Regions from separate parts of the Paenibacillus sp. FSL R7-277 genome, predicted to be linked through region 3. Evidence: riboswitches for the same ligand, from Rfam matches in the RefSeq annotation. Region 3 holds a riboswitch; each other region holds the start of a gene.

The links. A riboswitch is a leader RNA that binds a small molecule or an ion and turns the genes downstream of it on or off. The one in region 3 is predicted to bind cobalamin.
Region 1: linked by a shared signal. The riboswitch ahead of C173_RS03355 (energy-coupling factor ABC transporter permease) and the one ahead of C173_RS33130 (S-layer homology domain-containing protein) in region 3 are both predicted to bind cobalamin.
Region 2: linked by a shared signal. The riboswitch ahead of C173_RS30895 (anaerobic ribonucleoside triphosphate reductase) and the one ahead of C173_RS33130 (S-layer homology domain-containing protein) in region 3 are both predicted to bind cobalamin.

The regions. Positions count from the first base shown of each region.
Region 1 covers NZ_ASPX01000008.1:81,066-87,483, reverse strand. The annotation lists gene C173_RS03375 (alpha-N-arabinofuranosidase) at 1-594, shown strand, start outside; gene C173_RS03370 (DUF6171 family protein) at 607-882, shown strand; gene C173_RS34820 (hypothetical protein) at 1,065-1,322, shown strand; gene C173_RS03360 (ArsR/SmtB family transcription factor) at 1,648-2,580, opposite strand; cobalamin riboswitch at 2,720-2,914, shown strand; gene C173_RS03355 (energy-coupling factor ABC transporter permease) at 3,200-3,964, shown strand; gene C173_RS03350 (energy-coupling factor ABC transporter substrate-binding protein) at 3,964-4,257, shown strand; gene cbiQ (cobalt ECF transporter T component CbiQ) at 4,254-5,042, shown strand; gene C173_RS03340 (energy-coupling factor ABC transporter ATP-binding protein) at 5,055-5,915, shown strand; partial or broken gene cobJ (precorrin-3B C(17)-methyltransferase) at 5,930-6,418, shown strand, end outside.
Region 2 covers NZ_ASPX01000119.1:2,758-9,175, forward strand. The annotation lists gene C173_RS30870 (ASCH domain-containing protein) at 166-588, opposite strand; gene C173_RS30875 (YukJ family protein) at 686-1,432, shown strand; tRNA gene C173_RS30880 (tRNA-Thr) at 1,493-1,564, opposite strand; gene C173_RS30885 (sugar phosphate isomerase/epimerase family protein) at 1,653-2,432, opposite strand; gene C173_RS30890 (MTH1187 family thiamine-binding protein) at 2,480-2,788, opposite strand; cobalamin riboswitch at 3,130-3,360, shown strand; gene C173_RS30895 (anaerobic ribonucleoside triphosphate reductase) at 3,670-5,655, shown strand; gene nrdG (anaerobic ribonucleoside-triphosphate reductase activating protein) at 5,652-6,179, shown strand; gene ssuE (NADPH-dependent FMN reductase) at 6,271-6,418, opposite strand, start outside.
Region 3 covers NZ_ASPX01000109.1:163-4,952, forward strand. The annotation lists partial or broken gene C173_RS34545 (hypothetical protein) at 1-529, shown strand, start outside; cobalamin riboswitch at 1,788-1,980, shown strand; gene C173_RS33130 (S-layer homology domain-containing protein) at 2,195-4,366, shown strand.

The sequences.
Region 1 (6,418 bases), on a different contig from region 3:
TGGTATGATGTTGAGCCGGGTACGAACCCGGGCTTCCTCTACCAGCAGAACACGATCCGCGATGCGCTGGTGGCCGGCTTGACGCTGAATATTTTCCACAAGCATAGTGACCGTGTGCGGATGGCGAACATTGCCCAGACCGTGAACGTGCTGCAGGCAGTTATTCTGACCGAAGGCGAGAAAATGCTCCTGACTCCTACTTACCATGTATTCAACATGTACAAGGTGCATCAGGATGCAGAATTGCTGGAGCTGACTGTAGACAGCCCGGTATACAGCTACGAGGGCGTAGAAATTCCTGAGGTATCGGCTTCGGCTTCAGTCGATGCTGAGGGCATCATTCATGTCAGCCTGTGTAACCTGAATCACGCATCATCGGCAGTGTTGCCGCTTGCCCTGCGCGGATTGGCTGGTCAAGCATCCGTAAGCGGAACAACGCTGGCCGGAGCTTCCATCGATGCCCACAATAGCTTTGAGCAGCCGGAAGCTGTAACACCGCAGGCATTCAGCGCCTTCAAGCTTGAAGGGGATACGCTGACTGTAGAGCTGCCGCCAATGTCGGTAACGGTACTGGCCATCACTCCACAAGCCTAAGGAGAGAACTGCATGACAACCACTTCAGCCTGCAAAGGATGCCGGGAGGAGTACAAGGTCACGGAAGCACAGATTGCCCGCATTCTGGCGTCCTCCATGTTCAACCCCGGCAATACCGCTTCAGACGAGGTCTATGCCGAGCGGCTTGCGCTTTGCGGGGCTTGCCCCAAGCTGCAGGATGGCGTAACCTGTACCGCCTGCGGCTGTATCATTCCCGTCGTAGCCCGGCTGAAGGCCCGCAGCTGTCCGCTGCCGGGCGGCGGCAAGTGGCAGCCGGTGGCGGAATGACGGCGAACGCCTGACGGCAAGGGGCCAGGCGAAAAGATAGGCTAGAAGCCGCTCTTGTCATAAGAGACGGATCGATCACCGATAGCCCCTCCAACCTGTACAATGCGGCGGTTGGAGGGGCTTTTTTTTGCGTTGTGGAGGTGAGGGGGAGGAAGAGGAAATGAGAGGGATAAATCCATCTAATGCGGCGTGAAAGTGGGCTGGAGGAGGAAATGAGAGGGGAAAATCCCACTGATGCGGTGGAAAGTGGGCTGGAAGCGGAAATGAGAGGGATAAATCCCTTTGGTGCGGTTGGAAGTGGGCTGGAGGAGGAAATGAGAGGGATAAATCCCTCTGATGCGGCGGAAAGTGGGCTAGATGAGGAAATGAGAGGGAAAAATCCCTTTGGTGCGGTTGGAAGTGGGCTGTATGGATGTTGCGAGGGGCATAAGTGCCCCTGAATTTGCTGAAAGTGAGCGTTGAGCAGAAATGAAGAGCACTAATGCACCTGAATCGGCCGAAAGTGAGCGTTGAGCGGAAATGAAGAGCACTAGTGCCCCTGAATTTGCTGAAAGTGAGCGTTGAGCAGAAATGAAGAGCACTAATGCACCTGAATTTTGCTGAAAGTGAGCGTTAAGCAGAAATAAGGAGTATTAGCTCTAAAAGTAGCTGAAACGAAAACTAACCTACCTACCTACCTACCTACCTACCTACCTACCTACCTACCTACCTACCTACCTACCTACCTACCTACCTACCTACCTTCTACACAACATAATCTGGCTTTCATATAGAAGCCGGCAAATCTGCCACGCCATCTGTATAAAACAACTCAAACACCAGATCCTCGTTGTAATTGCCAAAGCCTTTACCGAACAGGGTGAGGCCACCAATATGCTCGGCATCCTCCTCGACAGAGAGCCGGAAGGTCCATTGTTTGTTGCGGATGCCTACCTGATCCAGGGTGACCTCCGACAGCTTTTGCCCGTCCATGTAGGTACCTGTCTGCGTAATCCGCAGCTGCTTGAGCAGGCCGTATTGATTGGTGAGTGCAGGCCACCAGGCCGGGGTGTATTTTCCCGGGTTGTCTCCGTAGTCACCGGGGCTGGTCCAGAAGCCGAGCGATTGTCCGTTCAGCGTGAAGGTAATATCCGACGGCCAGTTGTTGTTGACCGACGGGGCTTCGGAGGCGATCTCCATCGTGATGGCAAGCTCCTCCGGCTGCTGGCTCGACAGCAGGAAATTCGGGATTTTATACTCCACGAACCCCTTGCCGAACCAGAGAATCCCGGCGTTCACCCGCTCCTGGTCCCAGAAATAACGGGGATCGTCAAAGTGCCCGATGACCCTCTCTGTCGTAGACAGTCCGCAGGTAGGCTCGATCTGGAAGTCGGAATAATGCCCCACAGGGATGTCCTTGCGGTACCCTCTGCGCGGAGTCCGGGCCTGTCCCGGAAAAACTATCTCAGCCCCGTCGGCGGCCAGTGTACAGATCTTCTGCAGACCGCTTTTGCCGGGAGCCATATGGCTGCGGATCAGCCCGGCGGCTTCGAGCTTGCGCACATGCATGGTCATAATCGCACTGCTGAGCTTGAGGGCTGCGGCCAGCTCCTTCACGTTCATGGGCTTATCGGACAGCAGCCGCAGCATATGCAGGCGCACGGTACTGGACAGGGCCTCGTACACGGGCAGAGATTGTTCGGTTAGATCAAGTTTCATCGGATGCCTCCACGTTCAGGTTATATAGTTAATAATTATATTACTCAAATAAAATTTCTACAAGCCATGATTGGCTGCAGGCGAGCTTTTCCAATTTATATCACAGACAGGCCAATCTCTGTCCGCTATGATTTGAGATGAATTAGCGATGAAACAAGGTGCTCTTGCCGGAAGCGGCAAGGGATAACAGGGAATCGGGTGCAACTCCCGAGCGGTCCCGCCACTGTATGGAAGAGCTGCACTTCATGAGGTCACTCGGGAAGCCCCCGGGGAAGACGAAGTCTGCAGCGCCTGTATTCCAAGCCAGGAGACCTACCTTGTCTACGCACACCACGACTCTACGCGGATAGGAGCGGTGTACGGATAGGTTAATGAGAAGAGGCGTTCTGCCCTGATGGACCGGAGAAAGCTTGGTGCTTCAAGGTGATCCCCGGTTATAGCTGCTGGATACAAGGATACGGCCCATAGTGATGGGACGGTGAAAAGCACCTTGTTCCGCTTCGCCACGGGTTGCGCGCTCTATCGAACTTGCCTGCGTACATACACTCCCACCCTATAGGGTGGGTTTTTTGGGCTTTATGATCTGTAATGGGAAATCAACAAACATGGAGGGTGACAAATGAAAAAGCACAGATGGTGGAGCTTTGCGGCACTGGTTGCCGGATTTACGGTGTACTTTATGCTGAACGAACCGGGGACGGCCCGGGCGATGCACATTATGGAAGGATTCCTGCCGGTTGGCTGGGCGGTGTTCTGGTGGGCGGCGTTTATCCCGTTCTTTGTCCTTGGAATCTTCAAGCTGAGAGCCATGACCCGGGAGAATCCGGAGCTGAAGCTGCTGCTGGGTCTGGCCGGGGCGTTTACCTTCGTACTGTCTGCGCTCAAAATGCCTTCCGTGACCGGAAGCAGCTCCCACCCCACCGGTACCGGTCTTGGTGCGGTAATGCTGGGGCCGCTGCCCATGAGCGTAATCGGCTCGATTGTCCTGCTGTTTCAGGCGCTGCTGCTGGCGCACGGCGGGATCACTACGCTTGGGGCCAATGCGTTCTCGATGGCGGTGGCGGGTCCTTTTGCCGGATATGCAGTGTATAAGCTGATGATGAAAATGCCGGACCGCGAGAAGCTGGCCTTGTTCTGTGCGGCTGCGGTGGCTGATCTGAGTACGTACGTAGTGACTTCCTTCCAACTGGCGGTGGCTTTTCCGGCGGCGGATGGCGGCGTTCTGGCATCTTTTCTCAAATTCGGGGGCATCTTTGCCGTGACGCAAATCCCGCTGGCCATCAGTGAAGGGCTGTTGACGGTGCTGCTGTGGAACTGGCTGAAATCGTATAGCCCGAATGAATTGTCGCTGCTGAAACGCAAGGTGAACGGAGGAAGAGCCTAATGAGCAATAAATGGAAAAATGGATTGATGCTGCTGGTTGTTATTCTGCTGGTCATTCTGCCGCTGCTGCTGGTCAATGGGGAATTCGGTGGGGCCGATGATGCGGCTGAAGGTGTGATTACCGAAATGAATCCTGACTATAAGCCGTGGTTCAAGCCGCTGACAGAGCTGCCGGGTGAGACGGAGAGTATGCTGTTTGCATTGCAGGCCGCGATTGGTGCCGGTGTGATCGGTTATACCCTGGGGCTGCTCAAGGGCAAGCAAGGCGGGACGAAGCAGCATAGCAGCAAGTGATCCGGCGGATTGACGTTCTCTCTTACAATAATGCTCTGCGCCAGTTGTCCCCGATGTGGAAAAGCTCGTTCGCAGCCCTGATGTTCCTGCTCTCTTACACCGTACATCCGGTACTACAGGCTGCAATTACCCTATGGATGATGTCCTGGTGTGTATTGCAGGCCCGTATTCCCTTCCGTGCTTATGGCATGCTGTTCGGCACAGCGCTGCTGTTCTATGCGCTTAGCGTACCGGCGCTGCTCGTGGAATTCGGGCATCCGGCTGCGGGAGAGGCAGGGATATTCCCGCTTCCGGGACTGAACCTGCCGGTATATGTCACAGCGGCGGGACTTCAGCGGGCAGGGGAGCTGCTGGCCAGAATCTCTGCCTGCATGAGCTGTTTCTTCTTCCTGATGTTCACGACTCCGTTCAGTGAGCTTTTGCAGGTGCTGCGCAGGCTGCGGATGCCGCAGATTGTCCTGGAGCTGATGCTGATTATGTACCGCTTCTTATTCCTGCTGAGTGATGCAGCGCATGGTCTGCTGCTGGCCCGCAGGCTGCGCGGAGGCCGCCGGGGCTACAAGGCCAGAATGCGGGAGACTGCGGCTATGGCAGGAGCGTTGTTCGGCAACACGATGCACCGGTATTACGGATTATCGCAGGGGCTGCTGGCCCGCGGATTCACAGATGAGATTATTCTCCCGCCTTATACGGCGCGTCCTGTGCCGCGGCGCTATACAATCCAGGCTTATGCCGGTATTGCGCTACTGCTGCTGGCTGAGGCGTACTTTATCACTAACACATGAAAGGAGTCACCCATGGATCAGGAATCTAGCTTGGCTTGTGACGGAGTGGTGTTCCATTACCCGGATACGAAGGAGCCTGCACTGCATGAACTGACGTTCTCCATCCCCGCAGGCAGCAAGACGGCGGTGCTCGGTCATAACGGTTCAGGCAAATCCACGCTGTTCCTGCATGCCGTCGGCATTTTGCGCCCGCAGCAGGGGACGGTTGTGCAAGGAGGGAAGGCGTTATCCTACTCCAAAAAAGAGCTGGCCGCTCTGCGGCGGAAAGTGGGCCTGGTCTTCCAGGACCCCGAGCAGCAGCTGATTCTCAGCACTCCGCTGGAGGATGTGTCGTTCGGGCTGCGCGGCAGCGGCATGGCTGAACCGGCTATCGCTGCGCGCTGCCGGGAGGTCATGGAGCTGCTGAATCTAACCGGTCTCGGCGATAAACCGATTCACCAGCTTAGTCTGGGCCAGAAGAAACGCACGGCACTCGCCGGTGTACTGGCTATGGAGCCGGAGCTGATTCTATTGGATGAGCCGACCTCTTATCTGGACCCGTTATCGGAAACGCAGATGCTGAAGGGGCTTGAAGCCATACATGATAAAGGGACAACCGTAGTTATGGCTACGCATGATATGGACCTGGCCTACCGCTGGGCGGACTGGATTATTGTGCTGGAGCATGGAAGATGCCGGGCGGCGGGGACGCCGGAGGAGATTTTTGCGGGACGGGAAGAGCTATTGTCCATCGGACTGGGACTGCCGCTGCTGGCTGACTTATGGTTCAGCCTGCCTGCCAGCTTGACCGCAGGGCAGAGCGCTCCCCGCACCGCCGGGGAATTCAAGGTGAAGCTGCATAAGCTGCTTGCGCTTAACCACAGCTATTCATGAACGGGGGAAGAAGAATGAAGAGACAAGGAAAGCTGCTGATTATCGGCTTCGGCCCCGGAGCGCTGGAGCATATTACCGGCCGCGCACTGGCTGCGCTGGATGAGAGCGAGGCGGTCATCGGCTATACCACTTATGTAGATCTGATCAGGCCGCTGCTGCGGCACCAGGAGATTGTCGGTACGGGAATGACCGAGGAGGTTAGCCGGGCTCAGGAGGCCGTCCGCAGAGCAGAAGCGGGACAGACGATTGCAGTAATCTCCAGCGGCGATGCCGGTGTCTACGGGATGGCTGGGCTGGTATACGAGGTGCTGATCGAATGCGGCTGGAACCGCTCAGAGGGGGTACAGGTGGAGGTGATCCCGGGAATCTCGGCGATCCAGTCCTGTTCCTCGCTGCTTGGAGCCCCGATTATGCATGACTCCTGCACGATCAGCCTGAGCGATCATCTTACGCCCTGGGAGAGCATCGCTGCGCGTGTGGAAGCGGCGGGGGCGGCGGATTTC
Region 2 (6,418 bases), on a different contig from region 3:
CTATTATGCATACGCTCCTTCCCGGCATTTCTGCCCCTCTCCAGCGGTAGACCGCCTCAGAGCACAACTCTCCTTATATATAGGAAGATTTCCCGCCGAATATCCCAATTATACCAGCTGACAGCCAATCTGGAGCAATTTTTCTTCACATTGCCGTCAAGAAATTCACAATTCCTCTTCCAGCACAGGATATTCCCAGAAACCCAGACGTCCCTTAGCAGGTATGGGATGTACCAGCGGAACAACCTCCTCCAGCATCCAGGCATACCTTCCTTCGGCATAATTGCCGAATACATATTCATTGCCGCCCGGCCAGCCTTGCTGCGCAAGCTCCGGCGTCACCTCACAGCAATCCGCAATGCGGCTGACTGCAATGATCTTGCCGGTTGGCAGGTTGTCCGCAGTGTAACCGTAACGTGCCAGCAACGACTGATACGGCTCCGTCCGGCAGATCGCCTTATTCACCTGCATCCCGGCATGAATGGCTAACTCTCCCCGCTGGGCGGTCCGCCAGGTCCGGGTTTCGATTTGTTTTTCTCCCAGCGCAATTAACGTGGCCCACGGCTGGCGAATGGTTAGGCATTTCATAATGCAGCTTGCCTCCTCTGTTGAACACCTTTTTACTCAGAATGACTATGGCCTTCTATGGGAAACATTAATAGCTAAGAAGGGGGACTGACGAACTATGGGTAACGGATTAGATCAAGGGTACGGGGTATTAAAATGCAAATTATCCAATGAGAATACCATATATAAGCTAGGTGTCAAAAATAATCATGTCCAGGTACTGGTTGAGGTTGAAGGTGATATTAATAAAAAGTACAGGGTGGCTATCAATATCAGATCAAGCGCAAAAGCGGAACATTTACCGGAGGACACCGCAAATCAGGTGCTTTATTATGTGGGCGAAGATTTCAAAGCGGAAGAAACGGCCCGTTGGCTCACGCTTGAATCCGGCTTCACGAAGATCACCGGGCATAACCGGAGCCTTGCCCTTGATTATATCAGGGGAAACCTGGTGATTCCCAGTAAGATGGTAGCTCTGCCTAATACGAACCGGAATGAACCCGAAGACAGCGATCCCCGCAACAATCTTTATGATAAAATCACCTCTTATCTCAAGGAGGCACATCAACAGGATGCAACCCTGTACGTATTCGGCGAGCCTTGGGGACCCGAAGAGGATAAGCCTGATAAGTACTTCGGCTTCTCCCCTGGGCAGGGCGTTCATAATATTCATATGAACCAAGGCAATGCGGGCGGGTACGCCAGTGAAAATGGCACATGGCAAGACGGCGGCGTCCTTATTCATTTCGAGAATGAACACAGATGGGTGGCTATCTTCCTGGCCTTCCAGTCCCAATCCTGGTGCACTAACGACCAGGGAGATGCCACCAAGCCGGTTAGTGAATGTAATCATACCAATGCTTAAGGCCAATAAAAAACGCGGTCCCCAGAACCGGAAGGCCGCGTCAAGCTTAATTCATAAGAATGCTGGTGAAGGGAATTGAACCCCCGGCCTACGCATTACGAGTGCGTTGCTCTACCCCTGAGCTACACCAGCGAACAGGCTTTGCTGTCCTGCCAAACACAAAATATTATAACTCTTCCAGCGGAAAACGCAACCCCTTTTTCCGCTGGCTGCTGTGTCATCAGCCCTGCATCAGCCCTAGCCCGCGGAAATAATCCAGTGCGAGCTTAGCGCTTGCAAGAGAAGATACCTCATATGCCTCTTGCTCCACAATATAATAGAGAATTCCGCTCTGCTCCGCGATCTCGAAGACGCTCCGGAAATCGACCTCTCCCTTTCCGAGATCAGTCTCCTCATTGTCTGCTCCGAAGTCCTTAATGTGAACCAGCGGAACACGGCCGGCGTACCGCGACACATAATCAACGGGCCGGGCTCCCCCCCTGTATACCCATCCCAGATCAAACTCAGCCAGCATATGCTCGGCAGGAATCTGCTCCAGCCAGATATCGATGACCGCCTTGCCGTCAACCTCTTTGAATTCATAATCATGGTTGTGGTAGCCGTACTGCATCCCCGCCGCCCGGACCATTGCGGAAGCCTTCTCCAGGAATGGAATGATTCTCGTTACATCCTCTATGGAAGGGTTCGGCGGAAGCGGTGCCGACGGGGTGATCATATATTGCAGTCCGAGCTCTACACCGTATTCAATCTCTTTGGCTAATGCCTGCTCCATCTTATCCAGACTGCTGAAGTCCAGGCCTACATGCGCCGAAGGGGCCGCCAGGCCAAGTTCATCCAGCTTACGGCGCAGTTCCCCTGCAGATACACCGAAATAACCGGCGAATTCCACTGCCTGGTACCCCATCTCTGCCACCTTGGCCAGTGTGCCGAGGAAATCGCGTTCCGTCTGGTCACGCAGTGTATACATTTGAATTCCGATCTGCTGTGCTGCTTCTGTCATTAAGAATCCGCTCCTTATCGGTTGATTCTGATTAGATACTATTGTGGTTACTCTCCCTGTAGCTTGCGCTCCACAGATTCCAGCTTGCTGCGGCTGGTCGAGGTCTTGTCGCGCCGGTCATCGATCTTGAGTGAGGTTGAGACTCTCTGTGCCCCGGCGGTAAACGGCGACTCATGCAGCGCTTCTACCGCAGCCAGAATCCGCGCTACCGGTCCCTCAATAATTGTACCCATAGAAGTTAGCTCATAGGTAATGCCCTCCACCGTCTGCAGCACACGCTGCATCTCGGCCACATAGCTGCTGAGACTGGTGCTGCCTGTCCCGATCGGAATAACGGTCACTTCGCCAATTGCCATTGTGATCTCCCTCCTAATTATCTGGTATGCCTGAGTCTCTTATTTATCCTCTTATTGTAACGCTTCGCCAGGCTTGCTACAAATCACCTGCACCCTCTCTATTCTATTAATATCCGTCAAAATGATTACCAGGATTAGACGCACTCTATTTATGGATTCTTTGTGGCGTATTTTCGGAGATTTTATGAAAAATTCACGGCAGATTCATAGGAAAGTTGTGGATTACCTGTGGACTAACTGTGGATCAGCTGTGAGTAAAAGCGCCGAACCCGCTCCCCGTGCGGGATTGCAAAAAAACATTTACAAACACAATATATTGCGGTAGCTTTAATAGATAACAACAAAATATAGTAGAAACGGGTGTTTCACCCCTTGTAATAGAGGTGCGACTTAATAGGGAAGCGCGGTGCAAAACCGCTGCGGTCCCGCCACTGTAACCGGATGCTCCCAGGGTGCGATGCCCAGGGCCGCATTCTCCGGCTAAATGCCACTAAGGGGCGGAATAAGCCCCCCGGGAAGGCGCCGGAGGAGTTGCCGGAAGCCAGGAGACCTGCCTGTTTCGGTGGCACCGCTTAGACTCCTGCGAGGAACAGGGGAGGTGTCCGTATGCGGCCTGCCATAGCAGAGTTAGCCTTCCGTCAATCGGGCCAGAGGCTGCCGATACCTGAGGACGATCGTGGATTATCTTCAGGTATCGGCTCTGCGGAATGTACAAGAACGGGCGTAAGCTATTTGCCCAGTGTCTGCTCGTATATTCCACCCAGACCACAGGCAAACTTCCGCTTTCCGGATCTTTGCATCATGCATTCGGGCATTTCCGGCCTTCCCGGCCGGAGGTGCTTTTTTAACGCTTACAATACCCGAGAGGAGAGAGTTATATAATGACGCTGCTGGAGAAACGTTATAACGAAGGACAAGCTGCACAGGAGGATCTTTTGGAAGAGGTCATTCATCTGGGACGGGATATTATCGACAGCCGGGATCTGGATCTGCTGCGCGAGAACGCCAACCTGAACGGGGAGAGCTTCTCCGGCAAAATGAGCAAATTCGGCAGTGAATACTCCAAATGGTATGCCCGCAACTTCACCATGCCGCCGCAGCTGGTACAGGCTACCCTGGATAATGTCGTCTATGTGCATGACCTGGATCAATACGCCATCGGAACCACCAACTGCATCTTCATCCCGTTCGAACGGCTTCTCCGTGAAGGCTTCAACACCGGCAACGGCAGCGTACGGCCTCCCAACTCGATTATGACGGCGATGTCGCTGGTGGCGATTATTTTCCAGTCGCAGCAGAATGCGCAGTACGGCGGTGTGTCCGCCAACAAGCTGGATTATGATCTGGCTCCTTATGTGACCAAGTCCTTCTCCAAGCTCTTCCGCAAAGGTCTGGAGTATTTCGAGGAGAATGCAGAGGTTTCAGAACTTGGGGAGATTACGATGAGCCGCAGCGATCTGGCTGAGCAGTATCCGCGCGCCTTCCGTTTTGCCCTGAAGGAGACGCAGAGCGAGACCCTGCAGGCCGCAGAGAGTATGGTACATAACCTGAATACGATGTCCAGCCGCTCCGGCGGCCAGATTCCTTTTACCAGCATCAACTACGGGACCTGCACCTCCCCGGAGGGCCAGCTTGTGATCAGCTCACTGCTGACGGCTACGATGAACGGACTGGGCAGCGGGGAGACGCCGGTGTTCCCGATTCAGATCTTCAAATGCAAGCAAGGCATCAACCAGCAACCGGGTGACCCTAACTATGAGCTGTTCCTGAAGGCAGCGGAGTGCTCGGCGCGCAGATTGTATCCGAACTTCGCCAACCTGGACGCTCCGCTGAACATGCAATATTATGATCCGGCTGACCCGGATACCGAGTTCGCTACGATGGGCTGCCGGACCCGTGTGCTCGGCGACCGCTTCGGACGCAACCATTGCTCCGGCAAAGGCAACTTGTCCTTCAATACGCTCAACCTGGTGCGTCTTGGACTGGCCCACGGCACGATAACCGGCCGCCGCCTGGCTGCTGATGAAGAAGGGTTCTTCGACGACCTGAATCACTATATGGATATTGCGCTGGACGGTCTGCTGCACCGCTTCCGTATCCAGGCTTCCCAGAAGGCCAAAGCCTCCGATTTCATGATGCGTGAAGGCGTCTGGGAGGGCGGCGAGCAGCTTGCCCCTGATGACAGTGTAGGCGAACTGCTGAAGCACGGCAGCCTGTCGCTGGGCTTCATCGGGATGGCCGAATGCATGAAAGCCATGTACGGCAAGCATCACGGCGAAGATATGGAGATTCACGCCAAGGCTGTAGCCATTGTCCGCCACATGCGTGAATATTGCGACCGCAAGAGCGAGGAGCTTAACCTCAACATCACCTTGTTCGCAACACCGGCCGAAGGTCTCTCCGGTAAGTTCACCAAGATCGACCGCAAGGTGCTCGGTTCTATCCCTGGGGTAACCGACCGTGAATACTATACGAACTCGTTCCACATTCCGGTCTACCATGAACTTAGCGCAGCCAAGAAGATCAGCCTGGAAGCCCCGTTCCATGAATATTGCAACGCCGGAGCGATCTCCTATGTCGAGCTGAACGGCAATGCCCGGAGCAATCCTGCAGCCTTCGTCAAAATCATCAAATATGCGCTGGAGCAGGACATCAGCTACTTCAGCATCAACCATCCGATTGACCGCTGCTCCGGCTGCGGCTATGAAGGGGTCATCGGCACGAATTGCCCGACCTGCAATGCCCATGAGGATACCACCCATATCCGCCGTCTGCGCCGGGTTACCGGGTATCTGACCGGTGACTATCAGACCCGTTTCAATGCGGCCAAGCAAGCCGAAGTCCGGGACCGTGTTAAGCATCTATGAACATCTGCGGATATTATCCGGAGTCGATCAATGAAGGGGAAGGCCTGCGGGCCGTCCTCTTCGTCAGCGGCTGCCGCCACCGCTGCCCGGGCTGCTTCAACCCGAAGACCTGGAACTTTAACTACGGGGAGGCCTTTACCCCGGAGCGCCGGCGGGAGATTATAGAGGAGATTGCAGGCAATCCGCTGCTGGACGGCTTGACGCTGGCGGGCGGGGACCCTTTTTTCTCGGCTGAGGAGGCTGCAGACTTCATACACGAGCTGCGCGCCGAGCTGCCGGCCTTCCCGGTCTGGATCTATACCGGCTATACGTACGAGGAGCTTACGGCTTCCCCGGGCTCTGCGGAATGGAAGCTGCTGGCCTTGTGCCAGGTCGTGATCGACGGACGGTTCGTCGAAGAGCTCAAAGACCTTACCCTCTCCTACCGGGGAAGCAGCAACCAGCGGATCATTGATATTCCGGCGAGTCTGGCGGGAGATAGGGTTGTTCTGTGGGAGCCGGAGCTGAGCTTTCAAGGAGTATAACTCCTAAATAGACAAAGGCACTAAACTCCCGCATCCGGGTGGTTTAGTGCCTTTTGATTGTACCGGGGATGATCGGACCGGCAGCGTAACCTTATTCCGCGGCTCCTGTCTGTCCTGCCTTGCGCCCCACCTTATGCTCCGTCTCCTCCGCCAGCTCTTCCAGCACGCTGTTCAGGCGTAAACGCAGCTCTTCAGCCAGCTCAACTACGCCCTGGTCGTTACGAACCGCCTGGGAGTCT
Region 3 (4,790 bases):
GAGCGGTGAGGCAGGTGCCGGAGTAGACGGCGGTGCGAGCGGTGAGGCAGGCGCCGGAGTGGACGGCGATGCGAGCGGTAAGGAAGGTGCCGGAGTGGACGGCGGTGCGAAGGGTAAGGCAGGAGCCGGAGTAGACGGCGATGCGAGCGGTAAGGAAGGTGCCGGAGTGGACGGCGGTGCGAAGGGCGAGACAGGAGCCGGAGTAGACGGCGATGCGAGCGGTAAGGAAGGTGCCGGAGTGGACGGCGATGCGAAGGGCGAGACAGGAGCCGGAGTAGACAGCGGCGCGGATAGTGGAGCTGCCGCCTCTCCAGCGGCGGCGGGGACTCCTCCGTCACGCGTATACGAGGTGACGGTGGAGCTTTCAGCAGGCGCGAAGCTGGCGGCAGGTGATATGATCACCGCCGGAAGATACTCGCTGAAGCTGGCGGCAGATCCGGGCAGCGCCCCGGAGGCCACAGCTACAGCCGCGCCTAGTGCGGAGCCATCCGCTTCCGCAAGCCCGGAAGCGGACACGAACGCGGAATAACACAGCGGCAACAAGCAGGCTGCGTAAGCTTTTAACTAACGCGATCGGATAATGCAATCGACTGACGCAATTGATTGCCGCTACCGGCCAACGCAATCGATTGACGCTATCAAACAACGCAATCGACTAACGCTACCGACTGATTCTATCAACCAACGCAATCGACTAACGCTATCGACTGATGCTATCGACCAACGCTACTGACTCACTCAACCGACTGACGTTCTGAGTAGCACTATTAACTAACGCTAACGAGTAACGCTCCTTAGTCATTCAGCCGACTCACACAACTAACTGACGGTTTTGAGTCGATACCAAGTGATGGTACGGAGTAGCATTGCTTACAGTGATAGGTGTACTCTATACAACTAAAAACAGTGAAAAGGAAGACGCTCCTCTCGTAACTGTATTCCATACAACTAAATTTGCCCGAATGGGCGAAAAGCCGGGTACAGAAGCATTTTAGGTGCATGAAATACAGCTAAAAGTACATTTGGCGGTAAATCAGACGATTTAGTTGTACAGATTGCATTTAAGCATAACGTTTGCACCTAGAATAGCACCTTAGTTAGTCGGGGTACGGCAGCCCCCCAGCAAGCTAGGGGATTAAATGAATGCTGATTAGTTAGAACCTGATGATCGACTAGCGGTAGCTGATCTGCTGTGGGCGCATACAGCGCGGCATGGTGGACTGGTCAGAGCCTGGTGCATACTACTTTATGTAGTACAATGATTTGCGCTCCGGCAGGCTGATACGAGCATAAAGTAATTAGTTAAGTGTGCTAGTGTCCGAATGAAGCTGCTCGATTGCACTTTGTACACTAGAATGAGGCATATCGAGCCTTATATGGTGTTCTGTTGTATTCGGTACATTAGATTTTGGGGATTTGGCCCGGCGGAAGGTTATTTGCCACAATCGATTGTATGAAATGCAGCAGAATGCGTTATCGGCCGCTTTTACACGAATTCTAATGTACATAATACAATCGCCTGCTGCCGCTGTCTCCGCTAGTACCGCCAACGTCTTAATTAACAGCAGAAGAGTCACTCCATAGTCCTGAATAGTACGATGTGCCGGGGGAGCGGGCATGTGCTGTTCAGGATTTTTTGCTGCAGAATGGGCGGAACTCGAGTGGATGGAATAGAAATAGCTTGTCTATAGACATACAGGGGAATAGTCGATATGATGGTTTGAGAATATTAAAATTTAATAAGCTTGAGGAAAAGGTGCAGATTGCCTTAGAGGCCGTGCGCTGTCGCTAGCAGATGCTGGCAAGGCTATGTCTAATAGAGGAATCTGCTTAAAAGGGAAGCCCGGTGCAAGTCCGGCGCGGTCCCGCCACTGTAAATACGGAGCAACTCCTGAGGAGCCACTGTCTGCTAAGCGGATGGGAAGGCGGGGGAAGCGGTGAAGTATGAGCCAGGAGACCTGCCTTTTTCGTTGTTGTTTCTATTCTTCGGGGGTAAGAATGTGGAAGCAGATGCTGATATTGGCGAGGGCTGTATATGCTGTATTGTATGTAATGTGGGAGAGCAATCGGCTCCTTCAGCTGCCCTGTATTGTATTCTTCCCCGGCCGCCCTGCACAGGGCGGTCTTTAGGTTGCCGCTCTATCTGCTTAAGGAAGCAGGATTCATCCATTCTATTTCAGGAAAGAGGTTAGTTATGAAGAACCATTCTCTATCATCCAGGTTCACTCGGCTGGGACTTGCTGTCATTATGCTGTTGGCACTGCTGGGAGCAGCTGTAACCCCGGCAGGACAAGCTGCTGCTGCACAGGCAGGCGGGACTTCCGCACCCGCGGTATCCGCTCTGCCCGCAAGTGAGGCGGCCAGCGTAACCGCTGCAGTCTATGCTACTGCGGAGTTCATGCTGAAGAACGGAGTCCAGTCGGACTGGCAGGCGATTGGCCTTGCGCAAGCAGGCTACAAGGTTCCTGCCAGCTATCTGAAGGCGCTTGAAGGCAAAGTGAGTGAGGCTAAGGGTGTTTTTGCCAGAGCTACGGACTATGCCCGGATCACGCTTGCCGTTAAGGCACTGGGCGGCGACCCGGCGAATGTGGCAGGCTATAACCTGATTGAGAAGCTCTACAATCACGATGCAATTACCGGCCAGACGCTGAATAATCCGGTCTATGCACTGCTGGCTCTGGATTCCGGCAGCTATACGATCCCGGCAAATGCAAAATGGACACAATCTAAGCTGCTGGCAGAGATTCTGGCCAAACAGAACCCGGACGGCGGCTTCACCCTGACCACGGGTGCGAGTGATCCGGATATGACAGCGATGGTGCTGAACGCACTGGCTGGACACAAGCAGGAAGCGGCAGTGAATGCTGCCGGTCAGCGGGCGGCAGCCTGGCTGGCTAAGGCACAGGATAAGAACGGAGGATATGGCGACAGCAGCGAGAGTGTAGCTCAAGCCATTATCGGTCTGTCTGCCTTCGGCATTGATCCGGCGGGAGCAGAGTATACCAAAGGCCAAATCAATCTGGTCAGCAAGCTGCTGAGCTTCAGCGCAGCAGATGGCGGATTCGTCCACACTGCGGGCGGCAGCTCCAATCCGCTCTCAACGGAGCAGGCACTGGAGGCTTTGGTAGCGTACAAGCTGTTTGGAACAGGCGGTAAGCTCTTTGATTTTAGCGGCACACCAGTGAAGAATCCTCAGGTAAGTGTCTCGGTTACAGTTGAAGGTCCGAATGGAACATTGGCTGAGGGCAGCGTGTACGCCGGAAATGTGCTTACGGCACTGGATAAGACAGCAGCAGCCAAGCGCCTGGCTCTGGTCAATGAAGCAGGCAATTATGTGACGGGGATCGGCGGCGTGATTGCGGGTACTTTTGGCGGATATGATGGCTGGATGTATGTAGTCGCACGCGGCGGAGCATGGATCTATCCAAGTGTAGGGATGGGCGACTTCGCGCTGGAGGAGAATGACCGCGTTGTGATCTATTATGGCGGGGACAACACGCAGGTGGTTGATGCCGTAACCGTGACTCCCGCACAGCCGCAGCCTGGACAAGATCTGAAGGTGCAGGTAACCCAGAAGCAATGGGTCTGGAATGAGGCGACCTTCACCTCCGATCCGGTAACCTCACCGGCAGCAGGCGTACAGGTAACCATCGGCGGCAAAACAGCAGTTACAGATGCTGCGGGCGTAGCTGTTGTTGCCGGAGGACTGCCAGCAAATAAATATACCCTGACGGTTACGGGATATCTGAAGGATAAAACCCCGGCCATCGTGCGTCATACGGTCCCGGTAACGGTGGCTTCTGCGGCGGCGGACCGTCCGGCTTTTGGCGATGTGAAGTCGATCTCGCCTTGGGCGCTGGAGTCGGTATACACGGCGTATGACCGCAAGCTGATGAATGGTGTGAGTGAGGACAGCCTGCTGTTTGCACCGAAAAAGAATATTACCCGTGCTGAATTTGCAGCGCTGCTGCTGCGGTTAACCGGCAACGAGCCGTCTGCGGCGTCTTCTGCTGGGGCGTTCAGTGATGTTAAGGCCGGTACATGGTATTATGGAACAGTGAACCGGGCGAAGGAGCTAGGAATTATCAGCGGCGTAAGCGCCAAAACGTTCAAACCGGACGGGCTGGTTACGCGCCAGGATATGGCTGTGATGATGGTTAGAGCTTTTAAGCTGGATGCTACATCAGCCGGAGCAGGAGCAGGGGCTGGTAAATTCAGCGATGAAGATAAGATTAGCGACTATGCATTGTCCGCTGTCCGTACGGTGACGGGACTTGGATATATGAGCGGCACCGGCGGCGCATTCGAGCCTACTGCTGTGGTAACCCGTGAGATGGCTGCTGCTGTAGCGGTTAGATTGCCATAGTTGAGTAAGAGTAGGGGATGGTATAGTTTAGTTGAAATTTCCATTCCGCTGCAGGATGGGTGCTGTACGCTGGGGCGGACAATAAGTGGATAAATGACATCTAATCTGGCAGGATTTGCTGCAAAGCGGGAGTTAGTTGGAAAAACAACACTTATTCACGCCCGAAGCTCCCGTATGATGGGTTGTGGGCAGAATTAGATGCCTGAAATCCAACTAATTTCTATACAGGTGCGTAACCAGAATAATTAAGTGTAGAAAATCCAACTACCGCCCCCGTGCCGATGAGTAGTTGAGGCGTATAGGGTTATTGAAGCGTTGCAAGTTCATTAGACAGGCGATTTTGCTTGGAATTAGTTCGGATATGTCTTGAAAAGTAAGCATAAGGTGTATGAAGGAACGGGGAACAGGCTGACTGGCCCCCGTT